Regions from separate parts of the Rahnella sp. ATs2 genome, predicted to be linked through region 2. Evidence: predicted binding sites of a transcription regulator. Region 2 holds the regulator's gene; the other holds the start of a gene.
What was found. The regulator CRP, encoded in region 2, controls carbon source genes, mostly activating them, when cyclic AMP is high. The targets are predictions, from matches to a motif close to ATGTGANNNNNNTCACAT.
Positions count from the first base shown of each region.

Region 1: ompW (outer membrane protein OmpW) is a predicted target of CRP. The motif match lies at 5,268-5,285, and genes of this name have one in related genera.

Region 1 is NZ_JBLYPL010000007.1:55,838-63,405, reverse strand. It holds gene cls (cardiolipin synthase) at 1-516, opposite strand, end outside; gene ACJY2G_RS08780 (YciY family protein) at 816-998, shown strand; gene ACJY2G_RS08775 (YnfU family zinc-binding protein) at 999-1,160, opposite strand; gene ACJY2G_RS08770 (zf-TFIIB domain-containing protein) at 1,286-1,600, opposite strand; gene ACJY2G_RS08765 (YciI family protein) at 1,764-2,060, opposite strand; gene ACJY2G_RS08760 (TonB family protein) at 2,274-3,011, shown strand; gene yciA (acyl-CoA thioester hydrolase YciA) at 3,100-3,540, opposite strand; gene ACJY2G_RS08750 (septation protein A) at 3,605-4,144, opposite strand; gene ACJY2G_RS08745 (YciC family protein) at 4,244-4,999, opposite strand; gene ompW (outer membrane protein OmpW) at 5,435-6,067, shown strand; gene ACJY2G_RS08735 (BON domain-containing protein) at 6,141-6,455, opposite strand; gene trpA (tryptophan synthase subunit alpha) at 6,673-7,479, opposite strand; gene trpB (tryptophan synthase subunit beta) at 7,479-7,568, opposite strand, start outside.
Region 2 is NZ_JBLYPL010000013.1:17,433-25,000, forward strand. It holds gene ACJY2G_RS15230 (MFS transporter) at 1-383, opposite strand, end outside; gene ACJY2G_RS15235 (LysR substrate-binding domain-containing protein) at 577-1,488, shown strand; gene ACJY2G_RS15240 (OsmC family protein) at 1,490-1,897, opposite strand; gene crp (cAMP-activated global transcriptional regulator CRP) at 2,260-2,892, shown strand; gene ACJY2G_RS15250 (YccS/YhfK family putative transporter) at 2,954-5,029, shown strand; gene argD (bifunctional acetylornithine/succinyldiaminopimelate transaminase) at 5,669-6,886, opposite strand; gene ACJY2G_RS15260 (aminodeoxychorismate synthase component II) at 7,021-7,568, opposite strand, start outside.

The sequences.
Region 1 (7,568 bases), on a different contig from region 2:
ACCACGGCGTGACGCGGCCATCAGGGACTCAGCGACCTGATCCACCAGACCGCCAGGCTGCCAGATATAGAACACCATTTCGATGTTGCTGCGGGCCAGTTCAATATCGCGCATCATGGCTTTCAGCACGTCGTCACTGGTGGTCAGCAGTTGCAGCTGGTTGCCTTTGACGCCCGCAATGCCCTGACGGCGTTCACAAAGCTGGAAAAGAGACGCCGCAATTTCACTGTTTTCTGTCGCGAAAATACGTTTGCAGTCTTTGAGATCATTCAGCCAGCGCGCCGTGGAAGGCCACATGGCTTTAGCACGCTCTGCACGTCGTTTGCCTAAATGCAATTCACCAAACGAAAGATAAGCAATGATGCCGACCAGAGGAATGATGTAGATGATCAGCAGCCATGCCATTGCGGAAGGAACCGCCCGGCGTTTCATCAGAATACGCAGGGTGACGCCGGCAATCAGTAACCAGTAGCCGAAAACCAGAAGTCCGCTGATTACCGTATAAAATGTTGTCATAAAGGCGAAAAATCCTGTTCGCAAGCCATCGGCGTGAGTGTACGTGAAAGGGGCATTCTTTTAACTAACTTTATCCCAGCAATCAATCAGCTACCTCTTAAATCTGTATCCGCTTAATAAAAATGTCACTGCTCTGACATCAAGGTTAGACGATAACGGGGAAGAAGGAAAAAACAAGACTTGGATCACAACGTCATCGGCCTATAATGACCTCCGCAGTTTTTTCCGTTTAAGGCACTTTCTGTAAAAGAAACTCTTCCGTTAAAGAAGCAGTGACGGGCATCACGGGACACAAGTGAATGAAACGCAGTAAAAATGAAGTTGGCCGGTGGCGTATGCTACGCCAGACTCAGCGCCGCAGAAGCCGCTGGCTGGAAGGTCAGTCAAGACGCTATCGTCACATCTACCGCATTCGCCAGATCCACCATCAGCAGCACCAGCGTTTGTCATTATATGCCGTAAATTACGAATGGAATTCCTGATTAGCGGGATTTAGGCTGAAACAGCGCGCCACATTTTTTGCAAACCAGCGTCGAGTTTTTGCGTACTTTTGCAGTCATCTGTTCTGAAACGTAACCACATTCAGGGCATGTGACCTTCGTGGTCGTACTGGTTAGAAACTTCAATCCGTCGAAGAATGACATAGGACGTACCTCGTGGGCAGGGGTAGGCATCCTAACACAGAAGCGATGAAAGCAATGTGACGACATTCGGGGAAATCGCGCCATGACGCATTAGTCATGACGCGTGAGTTTTTAGCGGGCAGAAATCAGTCGAACAACTCAGAAAGAAAACTCTTCTTTTTATACGGCTTATGCGACGAGTAATGACCCCGGTTATCGTAATTGCCATGATGGCGATTGTCGTCCCGGCGGTCGCGCTCGTCATAACGTACAGGCTGAGGACGTTGCTCCTGAGGAGCTTGTACCTGAGCCGCCTGCTGTAGCGCGGCGGACTTCTCAATGATTTTATCCAGCTCACCGCGATCTAACCAGACGCCGCGACAGTCCGGGCAATAGTCGATCTCGATCCCCTGACGTTCAGACATCACCAGCTGGCTTTCTTTGCATACAGGACATTGCATATCCGGTTCTCCATTCGCTTTTGATAAAAATTGCGCAGGTAAATTATTGGCTATCCGGAGAGTTAGACAATCAACTGGCGTAAGCAAAAGTAAAGTTGATTAAAGCAGGAGAGAGGACAGGGCACAGGGAACGACGGGCAGCCCGAAGACTGCCCGAGAAATATCAGAATACGCGTTTGAACGGTTTGACGGTGACTGATTTATAGACGCCTGCGGCGACATAAGGGTCTGCATCGGCCCACACTTTGGCGTCATCGAGCGTTTCAAATTCAACAATCAGTACGGAGCCGGTCATTCCGGCAGCGCCCGGATCTTCACTGTCGATGGCCGGAGTCGGGCCGCCGATCAATACGCGGCCTTGCTCCTGCAATTTTTTCAGGCGTTCGATGTGCGCAGGGCGGGCAGCGGCACGTTTCTCCAGTGAATCCGAAACATCTTCAGAATAAATAACGTAAAGCATGAGTCACCTTTAATTGGGTTTTATAGAGCGATTTGCAGCATTCAGGCGCTGCCAGAGCGTTTTGTAGAATTAACATAGCTAAACCTGAAGTCCGGGGAAAGTGCTTTGCGTAGGATCAAAGCAAAGGTTATTTGAGAATAGTTGTCATCTCGGTGTTGAATATGATTGCTATTTACATTTAAACTTGCGGCTTCACGGGGAAAATGAATCATTATGCCGCTAAAAAAGTTTAGATTTATCTGCAAGGTTACGATTCCGGTTGCGCTTGCTGTCAGTTTGCATGTCGCTGTTATCGCTGGCGTTTTGTATATGACAGTCGGTGAGTCAATCAAATTGCCGACGCAGGAACAAAAGGTGATGAGCGTGACGATGGTCAATCCCGCTGACTTTGCGCCACCTCCGCCGCCGCCTCAGGCTGAACCGACGCCACCTGAACCCGAGCCTGAGCCGGAAGTGGTGCCTGAGCCGCCACCTCCGCCAGAAGCCGTGGTGATCCCTGAACCACCGAAACCCAAACCCAAACCGAAGCCGGTTAAAAAACCCGTGGTGAAACCGAAGGTTAAGCCTGTTGAACGTCCGGTAGAAAAACCGACGCAAACGGTGCAAACCGCGCCGGTGACCAGCAATCAGCCGGTAAACAAACCGTTCAGTCAGCCGCCAGCGTCAACCAATGCAAAAAGTGACAGCGGGCCACGTCCGCTGCAACGCGGGCAGCCTGGTTACCCGGCACGTGCTTTGGCCCTGCGTATCGAAGGTCGTGTACGTGTGCAGTTTGATGTAGACAGCGACGGTCGCGTGCAGAATATCCGCGTGTTGTCAGCCGAACCACGCAACATGTTTGAGCGTGAAGTGAAGCAGGCGATGAACAAATGGCGTTATGAGCCTAAAGCGGCGAGCAACCTGATTGTTAATCTGGTGTTCAAAATCAAAGGCGGCAGCAGTGTGGAGTAACACCTGCTGCGGATTCTGACGTTCAGCACAATAAAAAAGGTCGCCCCTCGAGGCGACCTTTTCGTTTTTAAGCGTTTCAGGAAATCACTCAGTCCTGAGAAACACCGTCTGAATCAACGCTGAAATTACTGCGTCCATCCGGCAACTGACGTGATTTGCCTTCGTCATCCACGGCGACATAGGTAAAGACCGCTTCAGTGGCTCTGTAACGCTGTCCGATAGGCTCAGAAGAGACTTTCTTCACCCAGACTTCAACATTGATGGTAATCGAGCTGTTGCCGGTACGGATACAACGGGCATAACAGCACACCACATCACCGACCGCGACCGGCTTGAGGAATGTCATGCCATCAACGCGAACCGTCACGACGCGACCTTTAGCGATTTCCTTCGCCTGGATCGCACCGCCCATGTCCATCTGTGACATCAGCCAGCCGCCAAAAATATCACCGTTTGCATTGGTGTCAGCGGGCATAGCCAGCGTACGCAACACCATTTCACCATTGGGTAAGCTATGTTTTTCGTTCATGTATTGGGCTTCACACTGTCAAAAGATTAAGGCCTTTCAAAGAAAGGCCTGTGCAAAAAAATGCTTATTTTTTTTCATCATCCGGCATATGCCGGTAAATATAGATACCACTTAACAGCGTAAATACCAGCGTCAGGGCTGTCAGGCCAAAGACCTTAAAGTTGACCCAAATATTTTGTGGCAACCAGAAGGCGACATAGATGTTAGCCAGGCCGCACAGCAGGAAAAAGATCGCCCAGCTGATGTTCAGTTTATTCCACACGTGATCCGGCAATGTCAGCTCTTTACCCAACATACGCTGGATTAAAGGCTTTTTCAGCACCAGCTGACTGATCAGCAATGCGCCGGAGAACAGGACGTAAATCACGGTCACTTTCCATTTAATGAAGTCATCATTATGGAAAACCAGGGTCAGGGTGCCGAAAACCGCCACCATCGCGAAGGTGATTAACGTCATCTTCTCGATTTTACGGTACAGAATCCAGGTGATCACTAACGCTAACGCGGTGGCAGCGATTAACGCGCCTGATGCGACAAAGATGTCGTAAAGCTTATAAACCACAAAAAAGACAATCAGGGGAAGAAAATCGAGGAGCTGCTTCATACTTCATTCCATGTTTTATGTATGGGATGACTATACCGGAATCATTTCACGGACAAAAGAAAAGGGCGCCGGAGCGCCCCTTAAAAACGTATGTCTATATTATGCATGTAATTTCATGTAAAGACGGAACAGATAAATGAGCATAAATGCACTGATGATATTGCTGACTGCGCCGAGAATAACGGCGCCAATCATCGGATTGAGTGCGCTCAGAACGCCGACAAACAGCATCAGAACCACTTGTGCCACAATCCACAACATCACAGCCGGTGCCACAAGACGTACATTTGAGAAGGCCAGACGTGTACTCAGGCGCATCGCTTTGAAGGCACCCGTGTTCTCTTTGCACGCGATAACCGGGGATAACGCCCATGCAATCGCAATCAGGAAAGCAGGAACAAACAGCAGTGCCAGCCCGATACGGAACATCACGCTGTAAATGAAGAGCAAAATAGCCAGACGCGGCAGAACCGGCAGGGAAGCGGTCATCACCTGAACGACACTGGCGCGTACACCCTGAGAAACCAGCTGAATGAGCGTTAATACGCCGCCGACCAGAATGACGTTACCAGCCAGGGTGGAAAACAGCGCTGCCAGGCTATAGCGGAAAATAGCGCTTTGCTGCTCCGGAGTAATTTGCTGTTCGATATAACCCATCATATCGCCGACGCTCATGCCGGTCATGTTGCTCATCAGTTGGCCGATAGCATCGATCTGCTCAGCGGAAGGACTTAAAACCCAGCTCAATATGACGGTAATCAATGCGGCCAGAACCGAGAGCGCCAAAACGCTACTCATCTGATTACGCATAAAATTATAACTGTCACGGTACAACGTACTGGCCGTGATAGACATGGACGCTCCTTGGCAAAAAGCAAAAATCAATAAGGCGGCGATTGTACCCTTTAAATATACTCCGCCGATAGTTTTGCGCTGATTTCCTGTCAGTTTGCCTGATGAATCTCTGCGTAAACGTCGCTGAGGTGACTGAGAACAATCGCCAGTAAACTCGTATTCAGCCCACGGCACCATTTTAAAACCAACTTGTGTATGCAAATTACGCAACGCTATTTTTTTAGCAACTGGGATTACACCTGTTAACAAATCTACAAAACCCCCTCATTTTTGATGTAGATCAATTCCTTTGTTTTTATAGATTTAGATCGCTTTGCGGAAGATGCATTTTCTTACTTTTTGTTTTAAAGATGTGATCTCGCATTGATCAAACCATACCAAAGAGTAGGTATCATTCGCGCGGTTGATAAATAATCCACACAAAGGGAAGGGACAATGAAAGCAGCATATTGGGCATTAGTCGCAGCAGCGGCATTTCCGGCAGTCGCGAGCGCACATCAGGCAGGGGATGTGATTTTTCGCGTAGGCACCGCCACGGTACGTCCGACAGAAGGTTCGGATAACGTGCTGGGTCTGGGGTCATTTAATATCAACAACAATACCCAGATGGGCTTAACACTTGGCTACATGTTCACCGACAATATCGGCATGGAGTTGCTGGCCGCGACGCCGTTCCAGCACAAAGTCGGTTTGCAAAGTACCGGGACAATCGCAGAAGTGAAGCAGTTGCCGCCTTCATTGATGGCGCAGTATTACTTCGGTGACAGACAGGACAAATTGCGTCCTTACCTCGGTGTGGGTATCAACTACACCACGTTCTATGACACGGATTTCAACCAGACCGGGCGTGATGCCGGGCTGTCTGATTTAAGCGTCAAAGATTCATGGGGCGTGGCAACGCAGGCGGGGCTGGATTACAACCTGGACGACAACTGGTTAATCAACATGTCTGTGTGGTGGATGGATATTGATACGGAAGTTAAATTCAAAGCCGGTGGTGAGCAGCAAAACATCAACACCCGGATCGATCCGTGGGTCTTTATGTTTGGCGTCGGCTATCGTTTCTGATTTTAAAGAAAAAAACACAAAAAAAGAGGCGCTTCGGCGCCTCTTCGCTTTTCAGTTTACCGCATTTGCGGGCTTATTTTACCCGCATATCATTTTCAATCGAACGTACACCTGCAACGCCACGCGTCACTTCTACCGCACGGTTTGCATCCGCTGTTGACGTCACAAAACCACTTAACTGCACGCGGCCTTTAAAGGTCTCGACGCTAATCTCAGTGGATTTAATCGTTTTATCGGCCAGCAGGGCTGATTTTACTTTTGTCGTGACAACAGTGTCATCGATGTAACCACCGGTTCCTTCTGATTTTTTAGTCGGTGCACAAGCGGCAACGGCCATGACCACAACGGCTGCCATGCAGAATGCGGACAATGTTTTGAATAGCTTCATAAAATAACTCTCCATGATTTGTTATAAAACCAAAAGAAACAAACGTTTAACTGAGCAGATGATATCTCTCTCACGTACAGTATCATTGATCTGCAGAGTAATTTTAGTTTGGATTATTGAAATGGGTAATACAAATTAAGCGGGGTAAAAAAAAGTAAGAAATTAAAAGAAACAGAACCTTAGTCACTGTATGACTGAGGTTCTGTTTTAGAGAAGGTTATGCGTGGGTTGCGGCCTTCATTTCACTGACAAAGCGGGAAAGCTGAGCCAGCATTTCAGAAGGCTGATGCTGGTTGTTTTCGATGATACGCACTGTCGCTGAACCGGAAATCGCACCGGCTGCGCCTGCGGCCAGCGTTTCTTTCACCTGTGAAGGTTCAGAAATACCAAAGCCCTGCAATGGTGGCGCAGCATTGTATTCCCGCAACTTATCAACCATGTGATTCAGCGGCGTCAGCGCGCGCTTCTCCGTACCGGTAACGCCAGCGCGGGACAGCAAATAGGTGTAGCCGCGACCATGAGAAGAAATCTCACGCAGCAAGTCATCCGACGCATTTGGCGGGCAGATGAAAATTGGCGCAATACCGTGTCGCAATGCAGCGGCGCGGAACGGCGTGGATTCTTCAAACGGCACATCGGCCACCAGCACAGAATCGACGCCCACTTCAGCGCAACGCTGATAGAAGGTTTCGATACCGTTGTGGAACACCAGATTGGCGTACATCAGCAGGCCAATCGGAATGTCCGGGTGCTTTTCACGGATGCGTGCGAGCATATTGAAACACTGCGTCGGTGTCACACCCGCTGCGAAAGCGCGCAGGTTAGCATTCTGAATCGTCGGGCCGTCAGCCAGCGGGTCAGAGAACGGGATCCCCAGTTCCAGCGCATCCGCACCCGCTTCAATCAGCGTGTCGATGATGGACAGGGAAAGCTCAACGCCCGGATCGCCCAGCGTAACGAAAGGAACAAATGCACCTTCTTTTTTGCTTTCCAGACGCTTGAATAATTGCTGATAACGTTCCATTAAATTTCTCCCCGGGCAGTCAGGATGTCGTGTACGGTGAAAATGTCTTTGTCGCCGCGACCTGACAAATTCACGACCAGGATTTGTTC
Region 2 (7,568 bases):
TTCTCAACTGCGAAATTAGACACTACGGCTTTGGCGCAGGACGCAGGATAGCCGGAATGGCCGACGCCGGAGAGAAACCGGAACGTGACCAGTAATCCCAGGCTGAGGCCCAGCGTTCCGAAACACAGCGCGAAGCCGCCCAGCAAGAACAGCGACATGCCGAGCACTTTTTTGTAGCCGAACCGGTCATTCAGCCAGCCCGCAGGGATCTGAAACAGCGAATAGGCCAGGAAGAAAATGCCGGTGATATACCCCAGCTGTTCAGGTTGCAGATTAAATTCGCGCTCGATGGGCAGCAGCGCAAAGCCCATCACTGTTTTATCGATATACACCACGGCATAACCGACAAATAGCAGGAAGATCATCAGGGAACGACTTTTCATAGCGGATATCCCTTTTTGTTATCACCACGTCAGATTTTCTCACTGCCGGATGAATCGTAAAATGCGACATGCATCACGTAATCAACTGAATAACAACATATTATTTTTCGCGATCCTGACGCTATCAGCTTTACAGCGTGACCATAAGATGCAATTTTTGGGCGGGTGATGCTTTTTACTGATAGGGATCGTGATGCGCTATTTGCCGAAATTGCAGCAACTGAAGGTATTCCAGCAGGTTATCCGCAGCGGCAGTATTCGCGGCGCGGCGCGGGCGTTGAATCAGTCACAACCGGCGGTCAGCAGAACATTGCGTGAACTGGAACAAACGCTCGATACGCAGCTGATCGTGCGTGGCAATCAGGGGATGACGCTGACCGAAACGGGGCGGGCATTTGCACAGCGTATGCAATTTATCCTCGAAGAGCTTGAGCGCGCCGCCGATGAAATTCGCCAGATCGAACAATATTCGCAGGGCTCCGTCGCCATTGGATTTTCATCGCTGCTGGCGCTGACGGTTTTTCCCGGACTGGCAGGAGAATTTAAGACGCAGTTTCCGCAGTCCAAACTGCTGATCAAAGAAGGGCAACTTTCCACGTTATTACCTGCACTGCGCGAAGGGAAACTGGATTTCGCGGTCGGTACCGCCGGGCCGGGATTTCCGCTGGAAGATCTGGTACGTGAGCCACTGTTCAGCGCACCTTTCTGCGTTATCGCCCGGCGTGGACATCCGCTGGCAGGCTCCACAACTCTGGAGGAATTACAGGATGCGCGCTGGCTGTTGCCCGAAACGGATATGGGGTATTACCAGCAAATCAGGGTATCGATGGGAGGATTTCATCAGCCGGCAGCGGAAATGCCGGTGCATACAGATTCGGTGGTGTGCGGGCTAAATATGGTGTTGCAGTCTGATTATCTGACCATTGTGGCGCGGGCGATGAAAGCGCCGTTCGGATTGCAGGACAGGCTGAGTGTGCTCAATATCGATACCCTGCCGCAGGCGGAATATTGCGTGCTTTACTCGCAAAAATCGCCGCTGACGTTTGCCGCGCGGCGATTTTTGGATTTATTGCGCAGCCAGTGCCACGCGTATGACTGGTCGTAACTTATTCGACGCTGATCACTTCAAAGCTGTGCGTGATGGTCGCCGCTTTGCCGAGCATCAGGGACACAGAGCAGTACTTTTCCGCAGACAGGCTAACGGCACGTTCGACAATCTTATCGGTGAGATCTTTACCGGTGACGATAAAATGCAGATTGATGTGCGTGAACAGGCGCGGCGCTTCTTCGCGGCGTTGTGAGGTCAGCTTGACTTCACAATCACGCACGTCATTACGGCCTTTTTGCAAAATAGACACCACATCAATCGCGCTGCAACCGCCTGCGGACATCAGCAGCATTTCCATCGGGCTGGGTGCTTTATCGCCCGCATTACCATCCATAGAAATCTGGTGGCCTGACGCTGACTCGCCTAAAAACGTCAGCCCTTCTACCCATTTTACGCGTGCGTGCATGAACTATTCTCCCGGTGAATAAACTCGTCGAATTCCGCTCCCAGAGTACCCTTTCACCTAAAATCTGGCAACGTAACCCGATCGCCATCATGCTGAAGCGAGACAACAGAAGACAGCATTGCAAACCTGTGCTACAAACAAAGCCGAAACATACTTTCCAGTGAATTGCGGTGACGGTTTTCGCGGTTTAAGAACAGAACCCACGGTGATAACGGCAATAATCAGGCTGTTTCACTCCGACACCCGCTTGCAGCATTTCTGGGGAGTTATATGCTGAAAGGGCGCTTTTTTTATGAAGTGCCGTACAGGGAACTCTGAGCCCTGTGATTTTGGGCAGCGATAACAACAGAGGATAATAGCAAATGGTTCTCGGCAAGCCACAAACAGACCCGACTCTTGAATGGTTCCTGTCTCACTGTCATATACATAAGTATCCTTCTAAAAGTACGCTGATTCACCAGGGTGAAAAAGCCGAAACGCTTTACTACATCGTGAAAGGGTCAGTTGCTGTCCTTATCAAGGATGAAGAAGGCAAAGAAATGATACTGTCCTACCTTAACCAAGGTGACTTCATCGGCGAGCTGGGACTCTTCGAAGAAGGTCAGGAACGTAGTGCGTGGGTTCGTGCAAAAACTGCCTGTGAAGTGGCTGAAATTTCTTATAAAAAATTCCGCCAGCTGATTCAGGTTAACCCGGATATTCTGATGCGTCTTTCCGCGCAGATGGCAAACCGTCTGCAAGTGACGTCAGAGAAAGTCGGCAACCTGGCCTTCCTCGACGTAACAGGGCGTATCGCTCAAACTCTCCTTAATCTGGCTAAACAGCCTGATGCGATGACCCATCCGGACGGGATGCAAATCAAGATCACCCGTCAGGAAATCGGCCAAATCGTCGGTTGTTCACGTGAAACAGTCGGACGTATTCTCAAAATGCTTGAAGATCAAAGTCTGATCTCGGCACACGGTAAAACGATTGTCGTTTACGGCACACGTTAATCCCTTAAAAATCGGCGCGGCAGAATACTGTCGCGCCTTTTTTATGGGCTAAGCTTTATCCATGACGCTATGGCGAAGACTGTTTTACCATCCGGAAGTTAACTACGCGCTGCGCCAGACGCTGGTGTTGTGCCTGCCCGTTGGTATCTGCTGGTTGTTCGGCAATCTGCAAATGGGGCTGCTGTTCTCTCTTTGTCCTGCCTGCTGCAACGTCGCGGGCCTCGATACTCCGCATAAACGCTTTTTCAAACGCCTGATAATTGGCGGAACGCTCTTTGCCGTGAGCAGCATTCTGTTGCAAGTGATGCTGGAAAGCTGGCACATTCCCCTGCCGCTCATCATGTTGTCGCTGGCATTACTGCTTGGCGTGACCGGCGAAATCAGCCCGTTGCATGCGCGGCTGTTGCCCGGCGCGCTGGTGGCGACCATCTTTACACTGAGTATGGTCGGCGTTCGCCCGATATGGCAGGCGCCGGTGCTTTTCGCCGCCGGTACGGCCTGGTACGGATTATTTAACTGGGCGTGGTTTCGCATATCGGAAGAACAGCCGATGCGCGAAACGCTCAGCCAGCTCTATCTGCAACTCGCGGATTACTTCGAAGCTAAATACAGCCTGCTGACGCAACACACCGATCCTGAAACCGCGTTACCCCCGTTGCTGACGCGCCAGCAGCAGGTCATCGACCTGATTGCCCTGCTCTATCAGCAACTGCACATGCTGCCGCAACACGGCCATCATCATCACCATAAAAGACTGTTTCAGCGTTTTCAGGTCGCGCTTGATTTGCAGGAGCACATCACGGTGAGCCTGCATCAGCCGGAAGAAGTGCAGAAGCTGGTGGAAGAAAGCCACGCCGAAGCGGTTATCCGCCGTAATGCGCAGGTGATTTCCGCCCGTCTGCGGGTCATCGCCGACGACATTCTTTATCACCGTTTATCCGCGCGGTTTACGATGGCCAACGAGCTGGCCGCGCTGGAGAAAATCGCCGCGCGCAATCCTGAGAACCCGGTCGGCCAGTTTTGCTACTACCACTTCAGCCGCATTGCACGCCTGCTGCGGACACAGCGCCCGTTGTACAAACGTGACCTGATGAACACTCAGCCGCGTTTACCCTTCTGGCCTGCGCTGAAAAGCTATCTTTCCTTCAAATCTGTCGCCCTGCGCAATGCCGCCCGTCTGGGGATCATTCTGGCGATTGGCAGCAGCCTGGGGCTGTTCTTTAATCTGCCCAAGCCCTACTGGATTTTGCTGACCATCATGCTGGTCAGCCAGAACGGTTATAACGCCACGCGCGTGCGTATCCAGCACCGTGCGCTGGGCACGCTGGCCGGATTGCTGATTGCCGCCGGATTGCTGAAGCTGGAATTACCCGAAGGCATCACGCTGATGTGTATGCTGATCGTCACGCTGGTGTCGTATACCGTGCTGCGTAAAAACTACGGGCTGGCGATGGTCGGCATGACCGTGACGGCGGTATATACCCTGCAACTGCTGGCGATGAACGGCGTGCATTTTCTGGTACCGCGGCTGGTGGATACGCTGATCGGCTGCGCCCTGGCGTTCGGCGGCACCATCTGGCTGTGGCCGCAATGGCAAAGCGGATTACTGCGCCAGAATGCGCACCAGGCGCTGGAAACCTTTCAGGATGCTATCCGCTTACTGCTTGAGGAAAATCCGGATACCTCGAAGCTTGCCTACACCCGCATGCAGGTCAATCAGGCGCACAACAAGCTTTTCACGTCACTGAATCAGGCCATGCAGGAGCCCGGCTTTAACTCGCATTATCTGGCGGATATGCGCCTGTGGGTGACGCACAGCCAGTTCATTGTCGAGCACATCAACGCAATGACCATTCTCGCCCGCGAGCATTACATGCTGCCGGAGAAACTGGCGACGGAGTATTTACAGACCTGTGAAATTGCGTTGCAAAGTTGTCAGCAGCGACTGCTTTATGACGGGCCGGGCAATGAGAACACGCTGATCAATGCACCGGAACTGCATCCTGATATGCCCCTGACCGAGATGGAACGCCACCTGCGGCGTGTGATTTCACATCTCAGCGTGATGCATACTATTTCGTCACTGGCGTGGAAGCAGAGGCCACATCATGGGATCTGGTTGACGCGGAAGGCGTGAAGGGGAATGCCCCTTTCAAATCCCCGTTTTACTGGCTTGCAGCCAGACTGCTTTTTAAAGCTAATCGGAGAATATTTCGGTTTCTCAAGTACGGGGATCACTTAACGCGCTGCGCCGAAACCGCCCAAAGGAAGAAAGTGCTTTTCCTCCTTTGGATTCCTCCTCGCTTTTTCAACACGCGCTCCGCTCGCTGGCTATGTTTCAGCAACCGCTGCGACAGGCTGGAAATCTTGCCGCTGCGCGGTTCCCTCTCCCGGTCCTGAAGCCCTGGGTCTTCAGGCCGCTCCGTTCGGCAAGATTTCTGAATCGCCCGCAGGATCTCAAATTCAACGGCAGACTGTTTTTTATCTTTTAGATAAGTTGATTGGCGTGCTCAAAAATGGCACCGAATGAACGGTTCGAGACCAGAGGCTCGAAGCCTGAAATTCGGGAATCGCTTAGCGATGACATTTTGCGCCACCCACGAATGCACCAGCACATGTCCGTCATGCCTGCGGCAGCGCGCAGTAAAAAAGCGAGGGGAGTGCAGAGGGGAAAAGCCTTTCCCCTCTGCTCGGTTTCGGCGCACAAGGCCTTGTGATAACCGTTATTGAAAAACCGAAATTTACTCAGTCAGTTGCAAAGATAGGGCCGTGGGGCTCACCCCCCACAAACTTTCCCCACCGCTTTCTCAAACCTTTCCATCCCCTCTTCAATATCCGCGAAGTCGATAACAAGCGAGGGCGCAAACCGCATGACGTTCGGTCCGGCGACCAGCATCATCAGGCCGAATTCGGCGGCGGCGGCATGGAATTCGCCTGCACGATTTTTAAACGCGTCGGAAAGCTCAGCGCCAATCAGCAAACCCTGACCGCGGAACTCGCTGAAGATGTGATATTTCTGATTGATGGCCTCCAGCGCGCTGATAAATTTCTCGCGACGCTCGTTGATACCGGCCAGCACGTCTGGCGTATTGATGATATCCAGTGCGGCTTCAGCGACGGCGCAGGCCAGCGGGTTACCGCCGTAAGTGGTGCCGTGTTTGCCCGGTTCCATCACCGAGGCCACTTCTTCGGTTGCCAGCATGGCGGAAACCGGGAAGCCGCCGCCCAGCGCTTTGGCGGTGGTCAGGATATCCGGCGTCACGCCGTAATGCATATAGCTGAACAACTTACCGCTGCGCCCCATGCCGCTTTGTACTTCGTCCAGTACCAGCAGCGCATTATGTTTATCGCAAAGCTCGCGCAGCCCTTGCAGGAACTCTTTAGTGGCCGGAGTGACTCCGCCTTCACCCTGAACGGGTTCGACAACGATCGCACAGGTGTGATCGTCGATGACCGCTTTTACCGCGTCCAGATCGTTAAACGGCACGTGGACAATGTCAGCCGGTTTCGGGCCGAAGCCGTCGGAATATTTTGGCTGACCGCCGACAGAAACGGTAAACAATGTGCGGCCATGGAAAGCGTTATGGAAAGCAATGATCTTACTTTTGTACGGGCTGTGGCGATGGGAAGCGTAATAACGCGCCAGTTTAAAAGCAGCTTCATTGGCTTCAGCGCCGGAGTTGGCAAAAAATACGCGGTCTGCAAAGGTCGCGTCGATCAGCTTCTGAGCCAGTCGCAGCGCGGGTTCGTTGGTAAACACGTTGCTGACATGCCACAGGGTTTCGCCCTGTTCGTGTAACGCTTTTACCAGTGCCGGATGGCAATGCCCGAGCGCCGTCACCGCGATACCACCGGCGAAATCAACGTATTCGGTGCCCTGCTGATCCCAGACACGACTGCCTTTACCTTTAACAGGAATAAATTTCGCAGGTGAATAAACCGGCAAAATCACTTTGTCGAACGTACCCCGATCTACCGCTGATTTTTCTGCCATAACCCTTCGCCCTTACTGATAGTGATGTGAAAATATAATCATAAAATATGCATAAAAAATCACACACAGGCAAACAGAAATCGCACCTGATGGGTAAGTAATTTTTGCAGCGATGTTAACGAGGAATTAAACGGTTAGATTTTAAGGAAATTATCCAGAAGCTGATGCCCCTGCTCGCTCAGAATGCTTTCCGGGTGAAACTGCACCCCGTGCAGCGGCAAGGTTTTGTGCATGATGCCCATGATTTCATCGCGCTCGCCGTCGCGCTCTGTCCAGGCGGTGACGTCAAAACAGTCCGGCAGCGTTTCGGGCGCCACCACCAGCGAATGGTAGCGGGTGACAGTCAGCGGATTATTCAGCCCGGTAAATACGCTCTGGCCGGTATGTCGCACCGGCGATGTTTTACCGTGGATAGCCTGACGCGCCCGCACGATTTTCGCGCCGAACGCCTGCGCCATGGCCTGATGCCCGAGGCACACGCCGAGGATCGGCAAACGGGTGGAGAAATGCGTGATGGCTTGCAGGGAAATACCCGCCTGATCCGGTGTGCAGGGGCCGGGAGAAATCACCAGATGCGACGGAGCAAGTTGCTCTATATCGGTCAGCGTCAGCTGATCGTTACGCAGCACTTTCACCTCAGCGCCCAGCTCGCAAAAATATTGATAAAGGTTGTAGGTGAAGG